4 regions of the Bacillus sp. AK128 genome follow, and region 4 is predicted to be linked to each of the others. Evidence: riboswitches for the same ligand, from Rfam matches in the RefSeq annotation. Region 4 holds a riboswitch; each other region holds the start of a gene.
The links. Region 4 has a riboswitch for S-adenosylmethionine ahead of mtnK (S-methyl-5-thioribose kinase). Riboswitches for the same ligand answer to the same signal wherever they lie in the genome.

Region 1 (4,915 bases), 2.3 Mb from region 4:
GCCCCGGTCATAATTGTATGTCATGCTCTAACTGGTAATCAGTATACAGTTGGTACGGCCGATCAACCTGGGTGGTGGTCAGGGTTAATTGGAGAAGGGAAGTACGTTGATACGACGAAGTGGCAAGTCTTTACAATGAATGTATTAGGTGGTTGTAATGGTTCAACGGGTCCGTTAAGCCTTAATCCAGAAGGAAAGCCGTATCGTGCCAGTTTTCCATTTGTATCAGTAAGAGATATCGTTAGAAGTCAGTATATAGCATTAAACAGTTTGGGAATTAATCGTGTTCATGCGATTATTGGTGGTTCTCTTGGTGGAATGCAGGTGTTAGAGTGGGGAGTACTTTATCCAGAGTTTGCTCAGTTGCTTTTCCCTTTAGCAACCTCTCCTTACTTAAGTGATTTTGGAATGGCTTATAATTCGATTGCCAGATATGCAATTACGAATGACCCTAACTGGAATGATGGAGAGTATGATGAAAACCCTGAAGTTGGCTTGAGTATTGCTCGAATGATTGGAATGATATCCTATCGCTCTCCAGAATTGTTTAATTCTAGGTTTTCAAGAGAAGCAAGAGAAGGGTTTGGCGAACATCATCAAGAAAAATCATATCAAGTAGATTCGTATTTAACGTATCAGGGTGAAAAGTTTTTAAAAAGATTTGATGCAAATAGTTATCTATATTTATTAAAGGTAATGGACCATCATGATATAGGCAGAGAACGTGGAGATTGGAAGATGGCCATAAAGGCCATTCATTCAAAAATAATTAGTATCAGTTATAAAGGCGATCTCATTTATCCATCTGAGTTTTTGCAAGGAGTTGTAGCGGAGCATCAAGAGGTACATTCATCCTCAAAGCACTATGAAGTGTCCACTGTGTTTGGTCATGACGGTTTCTTAGTTGAATTTGAAAAATGGGGACATCTAGTAGAGGAGGGACTTACTTCATGAAAACGATAAAGGTAGCCTTATTAGGTTTAGGAACAGTTGGTCAAGGTGTTTATCAAACTATCGAAACTCACCAGCAAAAGCTAATAGAAGCAACTGGTACAAAAGTCGAAGTGGTAGGGGTATTAGTTAAAAACCAGGAAAAGCAAAGAGATATCAAACCATCAGTAAAGGTGACAACTAAAATAGATGAAATATTAGCTATTGAAGAGATTGATATCGTGTTTGAAGCAATTGTTGGAATAGAGCCTGCCAATTCCTATATTAAAAGTTTCCTAGATAAAGGCTGTCATGTAATTAGTGCAAATAAGGAACTACTTGCTCATCAAGGAAAGGAATTATCAGAGCTTGCCAAAAGTAAAGGTCGCTTCCTTGCTTTTGAAGCAGCTGTAGCTGGTGGGATTCCATTATTACGAACCATTATTCAATTACTACAGGTTAATGGTATTACCAAGCTAGAGGCAATCTTAAATGGAACAAGTAATTTTATATTAACGAAAATGCGCAAAGAAAAGGCCGACTTTGACGATGTGCTAAAGGAAGCACAGGAGCTTGGTTATGCAGAGGCAAATCCAGCAAATGATATTTTAGGTACCGATGCTTTTTATAAGCTGATGATCTTAAGTGATCTTATTCACCAAGAACAGCCAAATTGGGATCAAGTTGAAAAGCAAGGCGTGAATAAGGTTTCTCTACAGGATCTGATTATTGGTGAGAAGCTAGGACTTCGCTTGAAATTATTAGCTACCCTTCAAAAACAGAATGAAGAAATTGTAGCTGAGGTCAAACCGGTTTTCGTAAACGCAAATCATCCTCTGTATAATGTTGAGGGTGTCGATAATGGTATTGTCATTTCGACTGATTTAGTCGGGAATATTCTTCTACAAGGACCTGGAGCAGGTTCGAAAGCCACTGCGAGCGCAATGATTGAGGATTTAGTTTATATAAGACAACAGGGGAATCCTGTTAATGAATTTAGAAGATCGAGTTATCAACCGATATATCAAAATGGATCACCACAGTCATTATGGGTTTCAATCAGTGAAGCTTTAAATTCTGAGGATTTAAAGAAAAATTATTCTATTACTAGCAAACTTCAAGATTATGAAGTTAAGCTCATCCAGAGAGAGCTTGTTAAAACAGAGGATGGTTATATTGTAGGGGACTTCCTTCAAGGAAGGGAAGAAAATGTATTATTATTTCTTCAACAGCTCAATCAAGATACCTTAAGATTTTATCCTGTTTCAACTACGGGGATATCTCTGGAGCAGGTTCAAACAGAACCTTCAGTACCACGAACATCAATTAAATAATCTTCTTATCAAGAGAGGTGGAGGGACTGGCCCGATGAAACCCGGCAACCGATATACAGGTGCTAATTCCAGCAGAAAAAATCTGAGAGATAAGAAGAGGGTAAAGCATCCTCTTCTTAACGCAGGATGCTTTTTTAATACACAAAAAAGGGAGAGTTATATATGACAAACCATTCTTATGATTTAGAAACATTATTGTTACACGGAGGTCATGCTCCAGATCCTACAACTGGATCTCGTGCAGTTCCAATCTATCAAACTTCTTCTTATGTTTTTCATAATACAGAGCATGCCCAACGCTTATTCGCATTAGATGAGCCAGGTAATATCTACTCTCGTATTGGAAATCCAACGGTAGATGTTCTTGAAAAGAGAATAGCTTTATTAGAAGAAGGTGTTGCAGCAGTTGCTACCTCTTCTGGTCAGGCAGCGATTTCTTTAGCACTTATGAACCTCGCTCATGCTGGAGACGAAATCGTAGCAGCAACCAATCTTTACGGTGGTACCTATAATTTATTCGCCGTTACGTTTCCACGTTACGGAATTAAAGTGAAATTTGTAGATTCTTCTGATCCAGAAAATTTTAGAAAAGCAATTACTCCTAAGACAAAGGCTGTTTTCGCTGAAACGATTGGTAATCCGAGTTTACAAGTTTTAGATATTGAAGCAGTTGCGAACATTGCACATGAAGCAGGCATCCCACTCGTGGTTGACAGCACATTTGCATCACCTTCATTATGTAAGCCAATTAAATGGGGTGCAGACATCGTCGTACACTCAGCAACAAAATGGATTGGTGGGCACGGTACTTCAATTGGAGGAATCGTTGTTGACGGAGGACGCTTTAACTGGAACAGTGAAAAGTTCCCTGGATTCACAGAGCCAGACCCAAGCTATAACGGCATCCGTTATGCTGTTGATTTTGGAACTCTAGCTTTCATTACTAAGCTGCGTGTTCAATTATTAAGAGACTTTGGATCTTGCTTAAGTCCATTCAATGCGTTCTTACTGTTACAAGGGTTAGAGACTTTACAGTTAAGAATGGAAAAGCACACCGAAAATGCAAGAGTGGTTGCTGAATATTTAGCTAGTCATCCAGCGGTTGAATGGGTTACATATCCAGGACTAGAAAATCATCCAACCCATCACTTGGCAAAGAAGTATCTGACAGGTGGAGATGGAGCAGTTGTAGTATTTGGAATTAAAGGTGGAAGAGAAGCAGGTAAGACCTTTATTGATTCCTTATCACTATGGTCGCATCTCGCAAACGTTGGAGATGCTCGTTCATTAGTCATCCATCCAGCCTCAACTACTCATCAGCAGCTAACAGGTGATCAGCTAAAAGCAACAGGGGTAACAGAAGAGCTTGTTCGTTTATCTGTAGGGTTAGAGTCTGTCAGAGATTTAACAAATGATTTAAACCAAGCTTTACTGCAAGCAACTGGCGCATATGACGGTGTAGAAAAAGAGATTGTGATCAATGATGAAGGTGTTATTAAAAAAGCATTAGGATCTCCTACCGAAACCCTAGTGGTGGATGGAGTGGAGCAAACAAGAATAAAGAATGTTGCGATTGTTGGATTGAGTAGTAATCCAGCAAGACCAAGTCACCGCTTAGCTTTCAAGATGAAGAGATTAGGTTATCAAATCATTCCGGTAAACCCAAATGAAACAGAGGTTCTAGGAGAGAAAGCCTATCCAGATTTAAGCTCAGTGCCTGATAAAATTGATATCGCCCAGATCTTTAGAAGCTCGGATGCTGCTGTTGAATTAGCAAAAGAAGCAGCTATTGTCCGACCAGGTATTTTCTGGCTACAAGAGGGTGTCATTTCAGAAGAAGCTGTAAATATCGCAAAAGAAGCAGGCTTAGAAGTTGTCTACAATCGCTGCACCTATAAAGAAGCACAACGCTTAAGAGGCTCGATTTCAACGTATGCTTGTGAAATATAAGAAACCTATTAAAAGAAGGTTATTGTTTAATAAATAGTATTGAAAACAAGGTTGTTTGATTAAAGCGGAAGGTGCGAGACTCCTGCGGGAGCAGCGGGACATATGACAAAGGAGTTCACTTTGTCCTTGGTGAGACCCCACAGGAGCTTGCTCCGAAGAGGCTCACCGCCCGCCCCGCGGAAAGCGAGCATCCTGTAGCGCCAATCAACACTGCTCACATTATTAATACAACGAAGGTTTTTATAAAGAATTTAAAAGAAATTAGAGTCTTCTAAAGAAGGCTCCCCAACAAGGAGTGTTTAAAAAAAAATGAAAAATAAAAAGTTCACCATCTTTCTATCCTTAATTCTTACTATTTATATAGGTTTACTAAGTGCGTGTGGAAGCAGCACGACATCAAACAATACTGAAGTTTCTGGTGCTGCTGAAGAAGCAAAGCCTGAGAAAATCCGTTTAGACTATGCATTCTACTCACCAACAAGTCTTGTATTAAAGGAAAAAGGCTGGGTAGAAGAAGCGTTTGAAGCAGAAGGTATCGAAGTTGAGTGGGTTCAAAGCTTAGGTAGTAACAAAGCGTTAGAATTTTTAAACAGTGATAGCGTTGATTTTGGATCAACTGCCGGAGCAGCAGCTTTAATTGCGAAGTCAAAGGCATCACCAATTGAAACGGTATATATTTATTCAAAGCCAGAGTGGACGGC
Region 2 (4,915 bases), 470 kb from region 4:
TCAACACTATCTACAGCTCGTGGTAGCTGAGCAGCTTCAATTGGCTCGAACACGAGATTTTTCGAATTTTCAACAACATCCTTCTCAGAAACTGTTAAAGGATTGACAGACTCGTCAAGTTTAATTAAACCCGCATCTTGGAGAATAAGCAATGCACGGGCAGCATTTGTTGGGTCGTTTGGAATGGCAATTGCACTTCCATCTTCAATGTCTTCTAATGAATTAAACTCTTTCGAATAAATACCCATTGGTGCAGTCGGAACGATTATTACTTCAGATAGATCTAACTCATGCTCTTTTGCAAAGCTTTCTAAATAAATTTTATGTTGGAATAGGTTTGCATCTAAGTCACCGTTCGCTAACGCTTTGTTTGGTTGGATATAGTCACTAAACTCAACCACTTCTATTGTATAACCTTTTTCTTCTAAAACAGGTTTTATAGCTTTGGTTACCATATCGGAATAAGGACCAGATGTAGCCCCAATTGTAATTTCTTTATCTTCTACTGTCCCTGAGGCATCTTCTTTTCCTCCACAAGCTGCTAGTAATGCAAGTAATGATAGTGATAATACGAATTTTTTAAACATTTATAGTTTCCTCCATTAGTGATTATTAAACAACATACTTCTTATTATCTTTTGTCTACAACTCTAGCTACTTTATCTCCGGCAAATTGAACAATCTGCACTAAGCAAATTAAGACCACTACTGTTGTAATCATCACGACATTATCATATCGGTAGTATCCAAATCGAATGGCTAAATCCCCTACGCCACCACCTCCGACAATCCCTGCCATCGCGGAATAGGCTACTAAACTAATAATGGTAATCGTTGTTCCTTGAACAATAGAAGGTTTCGCTTCAGGAATTAGCACGTCTTTTATAATCATCCAAGGCGAGGCACCTACCGAAACAGCAGCTTCTATAACGCCTTTATTTATCTCACGTAAGGAAGTTTCTACAATTCTAGCAAAAAACGGAATTGCTGCAACCGATAATGAAACAGATGCTGCTGTAGGTCCTATCGTTGTTCCGGTTATTAAATCGGTAAAAGGTAACAGGGCGACAAGTAAGATGATAAAAGGAATAGAACGTACAATATTTACAATAAAACCAAGCGTTGATTTTAAAGGTATATTTTCCAAAAACAAGCCCTTGTCAGTTACAAATAATAAAATACCTAATGGTAAACCCACAATAATTGCTACAGTCATAGATATTGAGACCATATAAATCGTTTCAAAGAACGCCTTATTTAGATCTGGAAGAAGTTCAATCAAATGATTAAGCAAGGTGAATCACCTCCACGCTTTGTGTTTTTTCTGTAATATATAGAATGGAACGTTCTATTTCCTTCGAGTCACCTGTTAGTTCCATAATGAAAATTCCAAGTGGAACTTCTTTTATGTATTCAATTTTTCCATGGAGGATATTTCCATTCACTTCAAATTTCTTAAATACATCTGAAACAACTGACTCCTCTGCAATCGATCCCTTAAACTGAATTTTTATAATCGTTCCTTTACTAGATGAGATAATATGGTCTGGTAGATCGAATTGTAAGACCGTGTTAATAAACTGTTTAGTTAAATCTTCCTTCGGATCGGCAAAGACATCATAGGTCCGGCCAATTTCAATTATTTTTCCATCCTGCATGACAGCCATTCGATCGCAAATATCTTTGACTACTTCCATCTCATGAGTAATCAGCACAATCGTAATTCCTAGCTCCCTATTAATCCTTTTCAATAATTTCAGAATTGATTTAGTTGTACTAGGATCTAATGCTGATGTTGCTTCATCACATAATAGGACAGTCGGGTCATTTGCCAAAGCCCTTGCAATCCCTACCCTTTGCTTCTGCCCTCCACTCAATTGAGCCGGATACACATTGCTCTTTTCAGATAACCCTACCATTTCAAGTAATTCGGTTACTCTATGGGTAATTTCTGATTTTGACTTATTGGCTGCCTTAAGAGCAAACGCGACATTTTCGAAAACTGTTTTAGAGGAGACTAAATGAAAGTGCTGGAATATCATTCCGATTTTTAGTCTAGCCTTACGTAAATGTTGATTATTTAGACTAGTTAAAGAAACCCCATCGATATGGACCTCTCCTGCTGAAGGCTTTTCTAATAGATTTAGACATCGTATTAACGAGCTTTTTCCTGCACCACTATAACCAACAATCCCAAAGATCTCTCCTTTACTAATTGTTAAAGTAACATCATCAACTCCAATTACTTTTCCTTTTGAAGTTTTATATACCTTTGACAGGTTCTTTATTTCAATCAATTTTGTTTACCCCCTTACCTCTAATTAAATAAAACTTCGTAGATTGTTAACCTAATAAGCTAGCCCAAAGCCTTTCTCGAAGAAGCTTGCTCAAAACTTCTTCATCAGTACTCACTTTCTTACAACAGCATAAAATAAAAAAATCTCTTTCCATTGAAAGAGATAAGATCGTCAAATATATACGACTTATCTCTCAGAATGTAAAACATTCTGCAGGAAGTGGCACCTTTCCAATTAGGAGGTTGCCGGACGTCATTGGGCCTGACCCTCAGTCACTCTTGATAAGTTTATTATGAAATTATGTGAAACTGTTTTTTATCATAAGTCTGATGTGCAAATTTGTCAAACAGTTTTTAATTCACTTTTCATTTTATTTAAAATGCTTAATAAATCCTTCAGTAATAAAATTATAAATTTTCAAAATAAAGGATTGACAAAAATTTCTAACCCATGTAGATTTGGGATTACAGTTATAAACTTACAACTTCATAATCGTTTTTCTTATCCAGAGAGGTGGAGGGACTGGCCCTTTGATACCTCGGCAGCAGACTTTTTCTAGTACTGTGCCAATTCCAGCAAGCATTCGCTTGAGAGATAAGAAGAGATCTGTATATTTATGCTTTTTACTAACCTCTTCTTTTCTTTCAAAAGAAGAGGTTTTTTGTTTGTCAAAAAATATTTTAATAAAGGATGGCGATCACATTGACCAAGCAAATAATTTTAAATGCATTTGAAATGACTAGTGCAATGCACAATTCTCACGGGTTTTGGAAGCATCCAGAAAGTAAGAGACACCGTCACTATAAGAATTTAGACTACTGGCTAGAATATGCAAAACTCTTAGAAAGAGGTAAATTTGATGCAGTTTTTTTCGCAGATGTATTAGGTGTATATGATACGTATAAGAAAAGCAAAGAGCCTTCCATTCGAGACGGACTCCAATTTCCAGTTAATGACGGTGCTCTGATTATCCCAGCCATGGCTAGCGTTACCAATAATCTATCTTTCGCAATCACAGTTAGTACTACATATGAACAACCCTTTGGTAACGCAAGACGTTTCTCTACTTTAGACCATTTAACGAAGGGCCGGATTGCTTGGAATGTTGTCACTTCGTATCTTCCAAATGCTGCTCGAAACTTCAGCTTGGAAGAAATGATTAAACATGATGAAAGATATGAAATTGCTGATGAGTTTTTAGAAGTATCCTATAAGCTTTGGGAAGCAAGTTGGGAAGATGATGCAATTATTGAAGATTTGGAATCAGAAAGGTTAATAGATCCGTCAAAAGTTCATGAAATCAATCATTCTGGTAAGTATTTCAGTGTGGAAGGACCGCACTTAAGTGAACCTTCCTTACAACGTACGCCAGTCATCTATCAGGCAGGAACTTCCGAACGAGGCCGTGAATTCGCTGCTAAGCATGCCGAATGTGTATTTATAGGTGGACCTACTCCTGAACGTGTTAAATACTACTCCAATACAATTAGAGAGCTTGCTAAGAAATATGGTCGGAACCCTGAACATATAAAAATATTCACGTTTTTAAGTGTGATTGTTGCTCCTACAACAGAAGAAGCAGAGCTAAAGTTCGAAGAATACTCACGGTATTGGAGTCCAGATTCTGCTAAAGCACAATTTGGTGGTGCCAGCGGTTACGATTTATCTGAGTACACAGAGAAAGATTATAATAATCCATTTGAATTTAAAAAGACAGAGCATGGCCATTATAAAGCTGCCTCAATGACAAAGGATGCCTCTAAGCAGTTAAAGGTCAAGGAAGCACTCGGTCGAATTGAAAAATTGGATCGCGAAAACTTTATCATTGGTAATCCTGTGGAAGTAGCCAATCAAATCCAACACCTATTTGAACAATCAGGTGTTGATGGCTTTAACCTTAATCACCTAGTAACACCAGGAGATTTAAAAGAGTTTATTGATTTAGTAGTCCCGATTTTACAAGAACGAGGGATTTACAAGACTGAATACAAGAGTGGCTCATTGAGGGAAAAGCTTTTTGACCATGGGAGTAGCTTATTAACAGAAGATCATCCTGCCAGTAAATATCGACAGGTCTATACAGCAAGTAAATAGATTCAAAAGTATCAGATACATCTTCACAAAGGTAGCATAATCGTAAAACGGTTTAAAAAATAAAATATATGAGGTGCTTTAATGAAAAAACATATTATACTATTACTGTCTTCATTATTTCTCGTATTATTAACAGCTTGTGGTGGAGCAGAAAGCTCATCAACAGGTGAAAAGAAAGAACTTGTATTAGGAGCAACAGTTCCTTATAGCGATATGCTAGAGAAGGGTGTCAAACCCTTTCTAGAAGAAAAAGGATATAAGGTTGAGATCAAAGAATTTAATGATTATGTTCAGCCCAATCTATCTTTAAGCAGCGGCTCCTTAGATGCAAACTTATTCCAACACAAGGTATATTTAGAGGCATTTGCAAGTGAGCATGACCTTGACTTATCTGAGGTCATTACCGTCCCCACAGCTCCTATTGGTATTTATTCTAATAAATATAATTCCATAGAAGAAATTGAGGATGGGAGTACCGTCGCTATAGCCAATGACCCCACTAACCTTGCAAGAGGATTAACCGT
Region 3 (4,915 bases), 470 kb from region 4:
ATCACAATTTAAATCATTCATTGATACAACAGGTGGATTATGGTTTAATGGCAAACTTGCTAATAAGGTGGTAAGTGCAATGACATCTGCAGCTAACCCACATGGCGGTCAAGAAGCAACTATTCTTTCCATTTACACATCTATGTACCACTGGGGTGCTATTATTGCCGCACCAGGTTATACAGACCCATCACTCTTTGCTGCTGGTGGAAACCCTTATGGAACATCAGTTACCATTAACCAAGAAGGTAAGATGGTTGAAAATGTTGAAGATGCGGTTAAACACCAAGCAAAACGTACCGTGCAAGTGGCATCAGCAGTTAAAACTGGAATGCAATAAACAAAAATCAGGAGAGCTCTCTCCTGATTTTTTTATTTACGATCTATTTTTCAATTGATATCCTTCTTTTCCCCAGCATATAAACAATTGCATCGTCTGCAGGTGGATTGTGTAAACCTGCACGAACATCTCGAAAATATCGTTGTAATGGATTCTTTTCTGACAAGCTTCTAGCTCCCACAATCCTCATTGCTAAATCAACTATAGAATTAGCGCTATTGGTAGCAATATGTTTAACAGCAGCCAGTTCATGAGCTAATGACGCCCTACCCTCGGGATCATTAACCCATTTTAGCGCAACCGAATAAATCAGTTCTCTTGCCTTAAATAACTCCAACTCCATTTCGCCAACCTTTCGTTGGACCTCAGGCACTTCAGCAATAGGACCAGGTAATGTATTGGGTTGATACTCTCTTGCAAATGAAACAGCATAATCTCTTGCCGCTGTTGCAATACCTAAGTATACGGTAGGAATCTGCAGATACCAACCTTTTGGCAGGTTGGTACCACCCTCCTGACTTATAAGTGAATCTTCCTCAATTCGAACATTACTTAAAATTAAATCATCACTTTTTGTACCCTTCATGGAAATACTATCCCAAGTTTCTTCGATTGAGACACCTTCTAACCGGTGATCAATTAGAAACATTCCACGCTGTCCGGTTTGCTCGATTTGAGCAGTTACAATGGAATAATCAAGTGCAATTGCCATTGAAGTAAAAGCTTTCTCCCCGTTAATAACCCACTGATTACCGTCTTTAGTTGCAGTAGTAGTAGGCAGTCCTCCCCTAGAAGGACTTCCTGTCGCCCTTTCAGTAGCCGCAACATTGAATAATGCCTTAGACTGTACGATTAGTCGACAAAGCTTTTCAAACATTAATTCATTCCAAGAATGACTTTCTGCATTTTCTAGAATGCAACCTAAATGCCAACCAATTGATAAGGCAGTTGCTCCATCACCTTGGGCTAATATTTCTTGAATTTGAAGGAATTGATATAGATTTAAACCAGTACCTCCATATTTTTGAGGTACTGTGAGCGCCAAAAAGTTTTCTTTTTTTAAATCCTCAAGATTAGCAAGAAGGCAGTCCCCCTCATCCATTTGACCAGCTCTGTTATCAAAAATAGCTGCAAGTTTTCTTGCTTGTTGGAGTATATCCTCAAAATTTGTATCGGTATTTCCTCTGTTTTCCAACTATTCTCCCCCTAGCACTTCTTTATTTATAGTAATAAAATAAAAAAACCCCTTTCGATATATAGAAAGAGGTTTGTGTACATATTAAACTATACTCTTTCTTATCTGCCAGACCAAAAGTCTGTTGGATTTGGCACCGTTTTATTAAATATTAATAAATGGTTGCCGTGGGTTCTTAGGACCAAGTTCCTCCCCCACTCTTGATAAGTAAAATATTTTGCTATTTAATTTTATATATTAAATTTATCGTATATGAAAATATCTGTCAATTCAAAAAGCTTATTGTTTATCTAATGCAAGCTTGATCATAAGATTTGTCATTCCATCAACAATCTCTGCTTGACCTTCAAGCACTTGATAAAATGTTTGCAGGTACTTTTCTGTAATCTCCATATACTCCCTATCTTGTTTATGTTCACAAATATCCCTGAACAACTCTAATTGTCCTTCTAGGATAATCATTTCTTCATATGTTAAATAGAATTGAATGCCTTCTTCTGTGGATTCATTCTCATTAAATCCATTAAAGACAAGCATCTTTTCTGTAAGATCTTGGAGAACATGATATTCCTTTTGAAGGAGCTTTAGTTCCCGCTTGTTTTTTTCATGTTGGATTGCATAACCCAATGAATGGGTTAAATAAGAAAGCATATGAATCCAGAATGTAATCTCCGTCTTTATTATCAGTAGTTGAATGGCCTGTTCTTCTAACATAGACCTTGTATTTTCTTTTTTTGACTTAGCTTGTATGAAGTCAATAATCATGATTAGTCCCCTCCTGCCGTTATCATACTAGCATGTTTTCAGAAAAAACGGCAGTTGACTTTAATGGTAAGGTGTCAATTATTTTCCAAGTGTATGTTGTTTTCGAAAGACCCATGCCACTAAAGGCGGAACTAAAAATAGAATAAAGAAGATACGAAATAGCTGGAAACCAGTTACAATTGATAAATCTGCTCCAATCGCTTTTGCAGTTAGTCCCATTTCGGCTATGCCACCTGGAGCGGTACTTAAAAAGGCTGTGCCAAGTGAGATTGGATACACCCACTGTAATAAGCCTGCAATTAACACGGTAGAAAGGAGTAAGATTAAACAGGATATAATAGCTCCTGTACCAAACCGTTTCCAGTTTTTCAACTTATTAGGATCAACCATTTTTCCAATATGAATTCCTAGGAAGATTTGAGCAGCAATAAGTAATAACTCTGGAATTGGAAATGGAGTTAAACCAAAAACGACTAAAACAGCACAACCAATAATAGGACCTACTAAGTAAGGTGTAGGAAGTCTCCCTTTCACGGCAAGGAGCGATGATAGTCCTGTTACAGCTATAAAGAGTGTTATTTCCATTACAGTACTCGTTTTTATTGAAGATTCCACAGTGTTTAGAGTGGTAAGTGGTCCACTAAACCAATCAATTCGAACAATGGCTGGTACTAGGTAGATTACTGAAAGAAGACGTATTAACTGAAAAAGAGTAACACTTGTGACATCCACATCATCAATTTCTTCGCCTAATAACACCATTTGTGAAAATCCTCCAGGCATCATTCCGATAAAAGCAGTCTTAAAGTTGATTCCAATAAATCTTGAAATAAATATAGAGACTAAGAGAGAAAAACCAATCAATAAGATGGTTGTTGTCAGCATTGCAGGTAACATTTTTAACATTTGTAAAAGCGTATCATATGTAAATGCAATCCCAAGCATGTAACCAATGACTACTAAAGCACCATTTCTAGTTACTGGTAGACTTTTTATCTCCCGCTTAAGCAAGAGCTTCCAAATAACTACAGCCAGCAGGGAACCGAGCATCCAGGCTAAAGGTAGCTGTAGAAAAGTAAACAGTAGACCACCAATACATGCAATTAAAAGTGTTTCAAAAAATGGGAGTAATTTTTTCACTGGATCACGGCTTTCTAGAAAATAGATGACTATCATTCTTTTATTTTATCACTAAAAAAAGACTGCAACAATGAGCTGCAGCCTTTCATTTACTTACATAAGGTTTGGCGGAAGTGGATGCGGTAAAGTATCATGAACATAAAGTGGCGCAGGGGTTAAACTAGCCTTTGGTCCAAAAGGAACTGGTTGTGATACATAATTAAACACGCCACGACCATCAGGAGCTGGTCCTTGGGCAAATCTACCTTTACTGCTTGCTTCTCCGCGTGATAGATTGTAAAAGTCATAGGATACAGCTTGCTTTTCAAGCTCACGCGGGAAGGTTGTTGGGACAACAATATCACCTTCACGTGCTTCAAGCTCAGCAATCGCTGCCTTCCATATATTTTGGTGCGCAGTATCACGAGCAATTAGGAAAGAAAGCATATCCTTTACACCAGGATCCTCAGCTATCTCATATAATCTTACAGCTTGAAGACGCCCTTGAGATTCAGATGTCAAGTTTGCTCTAAAATCAGCTAAAAGATTTCCACTTGCACCAATATATGCAGCAGTCCATCTATTCCCAACACTATCAACTGGCATTGCACCTAATCCAGAGACAATAGCATGTTGTGGGTTCATTCCGCCCATAATTGCAGCCACTGCTGGATTATTATTATAAGCAGCTTGTTGATCCTCTAACGGAGCCCCATCTAAAAGACGTGCAATCATCGTTGCAAGCATTTCAACATGCGCCATTTCCTCTGCACCAATATCTAATAATAGATCACGATATTTTGCATCAGCACGACCGTTGAAACCTTGAAATAAGTATTGCATCATAACAGAAATTTCACCATACTGTCCCCCGAGAATTTCTTGAAGCTTCTTTGCATATATCGGATCTGGACATGATGGTTTTGCATCATATTGAAGTTCTTTAATGTGATAAAACATAGGTAATTATTCCTCCTTTATTAACATCCCTAACAATGTATAGGGATGTAGGAGAAATGGTGCTTGTATAGGCAAATTCTTTATAAAAGATTTACATTATTTATTTTCTTCTACGGTTACTTCATCAGTATGGATACAATCAAATTCACCAATTTCCTCTTGTATTTGCTCTAGAGTGGGAAGATCATCGTAGCTCTCTAACAACTCATGATTTACTAAACTAACTAAATGGTAGGGATACTCTTCATCAGAAAAAGGTGAATAAATCATTGTATATACTCCTCCACCTTTAGTAAAAAAAAACTGAAGATGGCTAGTTAGTCTCTCTACTTTTTTATTTCTAATTAGAACCAACTCTATCACCTCTACTTTTTCTCTACTAAACTGTATTCTTCTAGCAGAAAAAATAGAACTGATATAGTTAATTCTTATCTAATGAAGCAATACATCCTTTAAGATAGGTATTTCAACCACTACCTCATCACCATATCCCAATTCTAACGATTCGATCAAATCTCGATCTGTTACGATTTCGA
Region 4 (4,915 bases):
CTAATTGAACCGTTTCCTCAAAAAATTCCTTTGTTGCAACAGCACCAGTTGGGTTATTAGGATAATTCAAGAACATTAACTTTGCCTGTTCTAAAATCGCTGGGTTAAGCTCACTATAGTTTGGTAGAAACTGATTTTCTACTTTAAGAGGCATTAATTCCATTCGTGCCTTTGCCAACTCCACTCCAGACCAATAATCTGGATATCCTGGGTCTGGTACTAAGGCAACGTCACCCTCATTCAACAAACACTGAGGAACTTCAACAAGACCAGCCTTTCCACCAAATAAAATAGCTACCTGTTTTTCCGGGTCTAAAGTAACGCCGTACTCGCGCTCATAATAAGTTACAATTGCTTCCTTTAGAAATTTTTGCCCTCTAAACTGTGAATATTTATGGTGAGCAGGATTCGTAACTGCTTCTTGCATGGATTTCACTATATGTGCTGAGGTCGGTTGATCTGGATTACCTTGCCCCAAGTTAATTACATCATGGCCTTGCTCCACTACTTTATTAACCTTACCAACAAGCGTAGCAAAGAATTGAGTAGGTAATTTTTTTAGAATGTCAGATTGTTCGAACGTTCTCATGGTAATCTCCTTTATGTAACGTAATATGTTAATCTTAACTTATCATTATTCAAAAATGAAATTCATTTAAATTTAGGCTCTGTATAGATTGTTGTTGGTTTTCGTTGCAGGAATCTCGCGTCCTTCTACTTTAATCAACAGTACAAAAAATCAACAATGTTCTTTAACAGCCAAATCTAAAAATATATATTGAAATTACAGTGAAAAATATTATATTGTTAGTGACAATATGTAAAGTAATTTTTTTAAGGAGTAGATGTCTTTTGAATCTAAAAATAAGCTGCATCCAATTTGATATTGCATTTGGAAATCCTGAATTGAATTTTAAACATATGAGGGAGAAAATTGAAGAAGCGGTTCTGGATTCACCAGACATCATTGTCCTACCAGAGCTTTGGACTACAGGATATGACCTTACTAGATTAGACGAGATTGCCGATCATGACGGACAAACCACTCTTTCATTTTTAAGTGAACTCGCCAAAGACAAGAATGTTCACATCGTGGGTGGCTCAATTGCTAAAAGGACGCATCAAGGCGTTTATAATACGATGTTCATTGTTAATAATCAAGGTGACCTCGTCAATGAATATAGTAAATTACACCTGTTTAAATTGATGGATGAACATCATTATTTACAAGCAGGAAACGACGAAGGGTTGTTTAAGCTTCAAGACATTACCTGCGCGGGCTTTATTTGCTACGATATTCGTTTTCCTGAATGGATTCGTAAACATACATCAAAAGGAGCAGAAGTCGTCTTTGTTGTTGCAGAATGGCCTTTCCCTCGTCTCGCTCATTGGCGCTCTTTATTAATCAGTCGTGCTATTGAGAATCAGTGCTACGTAGTTGCTTGCAACCGCGCTGGGAAGGATCCTAAAAATGAGTTTGTTGGTCATTCTATGATTATTGACCCTTGGGGAGAAATCATTGTTGAAGCTACAGAAGACGAAACCATCCTTACAGGTGAAATCAATACAGAAAAAGTTCATGCTGTTAGAAAACAGATTCCTATTTTCTCTGATCGACGTCCAGAGCATTACTAAGATGATATTTTTATTGACAAGCAAATAAAAGGCTTGTTATTATGAACACCGAGTATGAAAATAAAGACAATTAAATTTAAATGATATATTCTCTTATCAAGAGTTGGCTGAGGGAAATGGCCCTATGAAGCTGCAGCAACCGACCGTAATACCATTGTAAAATGGGGCGCAAGAAAGTATAGAAGAGCGCCAAAAGAATAACAATAACGTAAGCTATAGTTATTCTCTTGTAAGGCACGGTGCTACATCCAACAGAAGATTATTCTGGTAGATAAGAGGTGCGAAGCTATGACTTCAAGCCTCTTTCTTTATTGAAAGAGGCTTTTTATATGTTTGATCTTAGAAGGGAGTAATGATTCATGACTATATCAAATACGACTACATATGAACCGTTAACGGAGAGTTCCGCTATTACACTCGCGTTGAAATTGAATTTATTCAATGGGGATGCAGCATTAACCTGCCAAGAAATTGGAGACGGTAATCTAAATCTAGTTTTTCATATCAAGGATCAAATAAATCATAAAAGTATCATTATCAAACAAGCGCTACCTTACGCTAAGGTTGTTGGGGAGAGCTGGCCTTTAACTTTACAACGAAATAAAATTGAGGCAAATGCTTTACAGGTTGCAGCAAAATTTGTTCCTGAACTTGTTCCGGTTGTTTTTTATACAGATGAAGAATTAGCCATTACAGTTATGGAAGACTTATCTCATCTCGAAATTTCCAGAAAAGGGTTGATTGAAGGAAATCAATACCCTCTCATGTCCAAACATATTGGAATCTATATGGCAAAAACATTATTCTATACATCTGACTTCGCGTTAGATCAAAAGGTAAAAAAAGAGCAAGTAAGGGAATTTATTAATCCTGAACTATGTAAAATCACTGAAGACCTAGTCTTCACTGATCCATTTTTCAATCATGATACGAATAACTTTGAAGAAGAGCTAACCTCAGTAGTCGAAGATTTATGGAATCAATCAGAGGTTAAACTAGAAGTGGCAAAGCTAAAAAAGAAATTTTTAACTAATGCGGAAGCCCTTTTACATGGGGATTTACACACTGGGAGTATCTTTGCAAATCAAGAAGAAACGAAGGTGATTGACCCCGAGTTTGCATTTTACGGTCCAATTGGATTCGACATTGGACAGTTCATAGCTAATCTATTATTAAACGGAATCTCCGTTACACCAGAAAAACGCGAAGCATTATTTGACCATGTATCCATCACCTGGAATGTCTTCAAGGAACATTTCTCAGCCTTATGGAATACTGAAAGCAAGGAAATTTTCACCCAAACACCTGGGTACCTTGACTATACATTAAAGGAAATTTTTGAAGATTCAATTGGATTTGCAGGTTGTGAACTAATTAGACGGACAATCGGCTTAGCACATGTGGCAGATCTAGATAATATTGAAAATAAACAACAAAGAATTACAGCAAAGAAACATGCGATTGCCTTAGGTCAACATCTAATTAGTAACCGTTCAAAAATTGCTACGATTGAAGATCTACTACAAACAGTAAGGGGTGTACTACAGCATGACTAATTCTTTTACAATCCCACAATCTGTTCAATGGAAAGATGATCATATTTTCTTACTTGATCAACAAAAGCTTCCACTAGAAACAGAGTATATTGAATTAACAACGATTAAAGATGTTTTTGATGCTATTTTTACCCTTAAAGTAAGAGGTGCACCAGCGATTGGGATAACAGCTGCTTTTGGATTAGCATTAGCTGCAAATAGCTATGAAGAGGACAACCTAGTTAATTTTCATGAAAGATTAAATAAAGATCGTGAATATCTAGCGAGTTCACGACCTACAGCTGTGAATTTAGCTTGGGCATTAGAGCGATTAGTTCGTAAAGCAGAACGAGCAATTTCTGTAATGGAAGCAAAAACAATTCTTACTCATGAAGCGATTCAGATTCAGGCTGAGGATGAGGAGGTTTGTCGTCAAATTGGCCTTCATGCCCTTGAGTTGTTTAAAGATGGCGACAAAATATTAACCATCTGTAATGCAGGCTCTATTGCTACAGCACGCTATGGAACGGCATTAGCTCCTTTCTATCTTGCAAAAGACGTCGGGAAAAACCTACAGGTGTTTGCATCAGAAACCCGCCCAGTCTTACAAGGAGCACGACTAACCACTTGGGAGCTCATGCAGGCAGATGTAGATGTTACCTTAATTACAGATAATATGGCGGCGCATACCATTGCAACTAAGGGAATCAATGCAATTATAGTAGGGGCAGATCGGATCACGGCTAATGGTGATACGGCTAATAAGATTGGAACATTCAATCTCGCTCTCTTAGCGCAGGCATTTAACATACCGTTTTATGTAGCCGCTCCTTTATCAACCTTTGATCCATCCTTATCCTCTGGGCAACTGATTCCAATTGAGGAAAGAGATGCTAGAGAAATAACCCATATCTTTGGACAACAAGTAGCACCTGAAGGAGTAAAGGTTTTTAATCCGGCATTTGATGTGACACCAAATGAACTAATTACAGCAATTATTACAGAAAAGGGTGTTTTACAAGGTAACTATACAAAAGAAATCGAGCATGTTTTTACTAGCTTGGTTTAAACTTTCAATACTTTGTAGAAAATATGTTTAAATACAAACAGTCTATCGATATGGTAGGCTGTTTATTATTTATTTCGACATTTATCGATAAATTTCATCAAATTTAAACACAAAATTAGAGAAAATATGATATGATATTTATCAATCAACTGAATAAAAGAAAACTAAAAATTATAGTATCTTTCTCTATTCAAAGAAGAGGTGGCACCGTGTCGCAGAACGAAAATATTACTAAAATACTAAACGGTACAATTCATTCCGTAAAAAGTATACTCCCTATGGCTATTACTATTGGTAGTCCGTCTATGTTCCAAGAGAAGGTAATAAAATCTAAAATGTCAGTGTTAATCGGAATAACTGGAGATGTAAAAGGCAGAATTGTCATTGATGGGGATCCCACAACATTTAGTACAATTGGCGAAGTCATGTATGGCATGCAGCTTGAAGGTGAGATGCTGGAATCTTTTACAGGTGAACTTGGTAACATGATTGCTGGCAATTTGGCGACAAATGCCTCCCAAAACAACCTTATAATGGATATAACACCACCCACTATACTAGTAGGTGAAGCAAAATTATCTGGATTTAAACAAGCTATTCAGGTTCCAGTTACCATTAATGAGTCTGCAAATATGTCCATTATTTTGATGATGGAAGGTTAAAAAGTGTAGAGAAA

Region 1: it holds a riboswitch for S-adenosylmethionine, as region 4 does, so the genes downstream of both, M1D60_RS03240 (PLP-dependent aspartate aminotransferase family protein) here and mtnK (S-methyl-5-thioribose kinase) in region 4, are expected to answer to the same signal.
Region 2: it holds a riboswitch for S-adenosylmethionine, as region 4 does, so the genes downstream of both, M1D60_RS13190 (LLM class flavin-dependent oxidoreductase) here and mtnK (S-methyl-5-thioribose kinase) in region 4, are expected to answer to the same signal.
Region 3: it holds a riboswitch for S-adenosylmethionine, as region 4 does, so the genes downstream of both, M1D60_RS13205 (acyl-CoA dehydrogenase family protein) here and mtnK (S-methyl-5-thioribose kinase) in region 4, are expected to answer to the same signal.

What each region holds. Positions count from the first base shown of each region.
Region 1 covers NZ_CP096379.1:721,866-726,780, forward strand. The annotation lists gene metX (homoserine O-acetyltransferase MetX) at 1-954, shown strand, start outside; gene M1D60_RS03235 (homoserine dehydrogenase) at 951-2,264, shown strand; SAM riboswitch class I at 2,267-2,360, shown strand; gene M1D60_RS03240 (PLP-dependent aspartate aminotransferase family protein) at 2,427-4,214, shown strand; gene M1D60_RS03245 (aliphatic sulfonate ABC transporter substrate-binding protein) at 4,524-4,915, shown strand, end outside.
Region 2 covers NZ_CP096379.1:2,653,007-2,657,921, forward strand. The annotation lists gene M1D60_RS13175 (MetQ/NlpA family ABC transporter substrate-binding protein) at 1-587, opposite strand, end outside; gene M1D60_RS13180 (methionine ABC transporter permease) at 632-1,231, opposite strand; gene M1D60_RS13185 (methionine ABC transporter ATP-binding protein) at 1,287-2,297, opposite strand; SAM riboswitch class I at 2,481-2,585, opposite strand; SAM riboswitch class I at 2,796-2,898, shown strand; gene M1D60_RS13190 (LLM class flavin-dependent oxidoreductase) at 3,000-4,391, shown strand; gene M1D60_RS13195 (MetQ/NlpA family ABC transporter substrate-binding protein) at 4,473-4,915, shown strand, end outside.
Region 3 covers NZ_CP096379.1:2,658,812-2,663,726, forward strand. The annotation lists gene wrbA (NAD(P)H:quinone oxidoreductase) at 1-340, shown strand, start outside; gene M1D60_RS13205 (acyl-CoA dehydrogenase family protein) at 384-1,535, opposite strand; SAM riboswitch class I at 1,634-1,745, opposite strand; gene M1D60_RS13210 (hypothetical protein) at 1,815-2,300, opposite strand; gene M1D60_RS13215 (AbrB family transcriptional regulator) at 2,379-3,440, opposite strand; gene M1D60_RS13220 (manganese catalase family protein) at 3,534-4,379, opposite strand; gene M1D60_RS13225 (hypothetical protein) at 4,476-4,649, opposite strand; gene M1D60_RS13230 (hypothetical protein) at 4,812-4,915, opposite strand, start outside.
Region 4 covers NZ_CP096379.1:3,126,624-3,131,538, forward strand. The annotation lists gene M1D60_RS15670 (aminotransferase class I/II-fold pyridoxal phosphate-dependent enzyme) at 1-589, opposite strand, end outside; gene M1D60_RS15675 (carbon-nitrogen family hydrolase) at 790-1,635, shown strand; SAM riboswitch class I at 1,726-1,913, shown strand; gene mtnK (S-methyl-5-thioribose kinase) at 1,995-3,191, shown strand; gene mtnA (S-methyl-5-thioribose-1-phosphate isomerase) at 3,184-4,239, shown strand; gene M1D60_RS15690 (chemotaxis protein CheX) at 4,449-4,901, shown strand.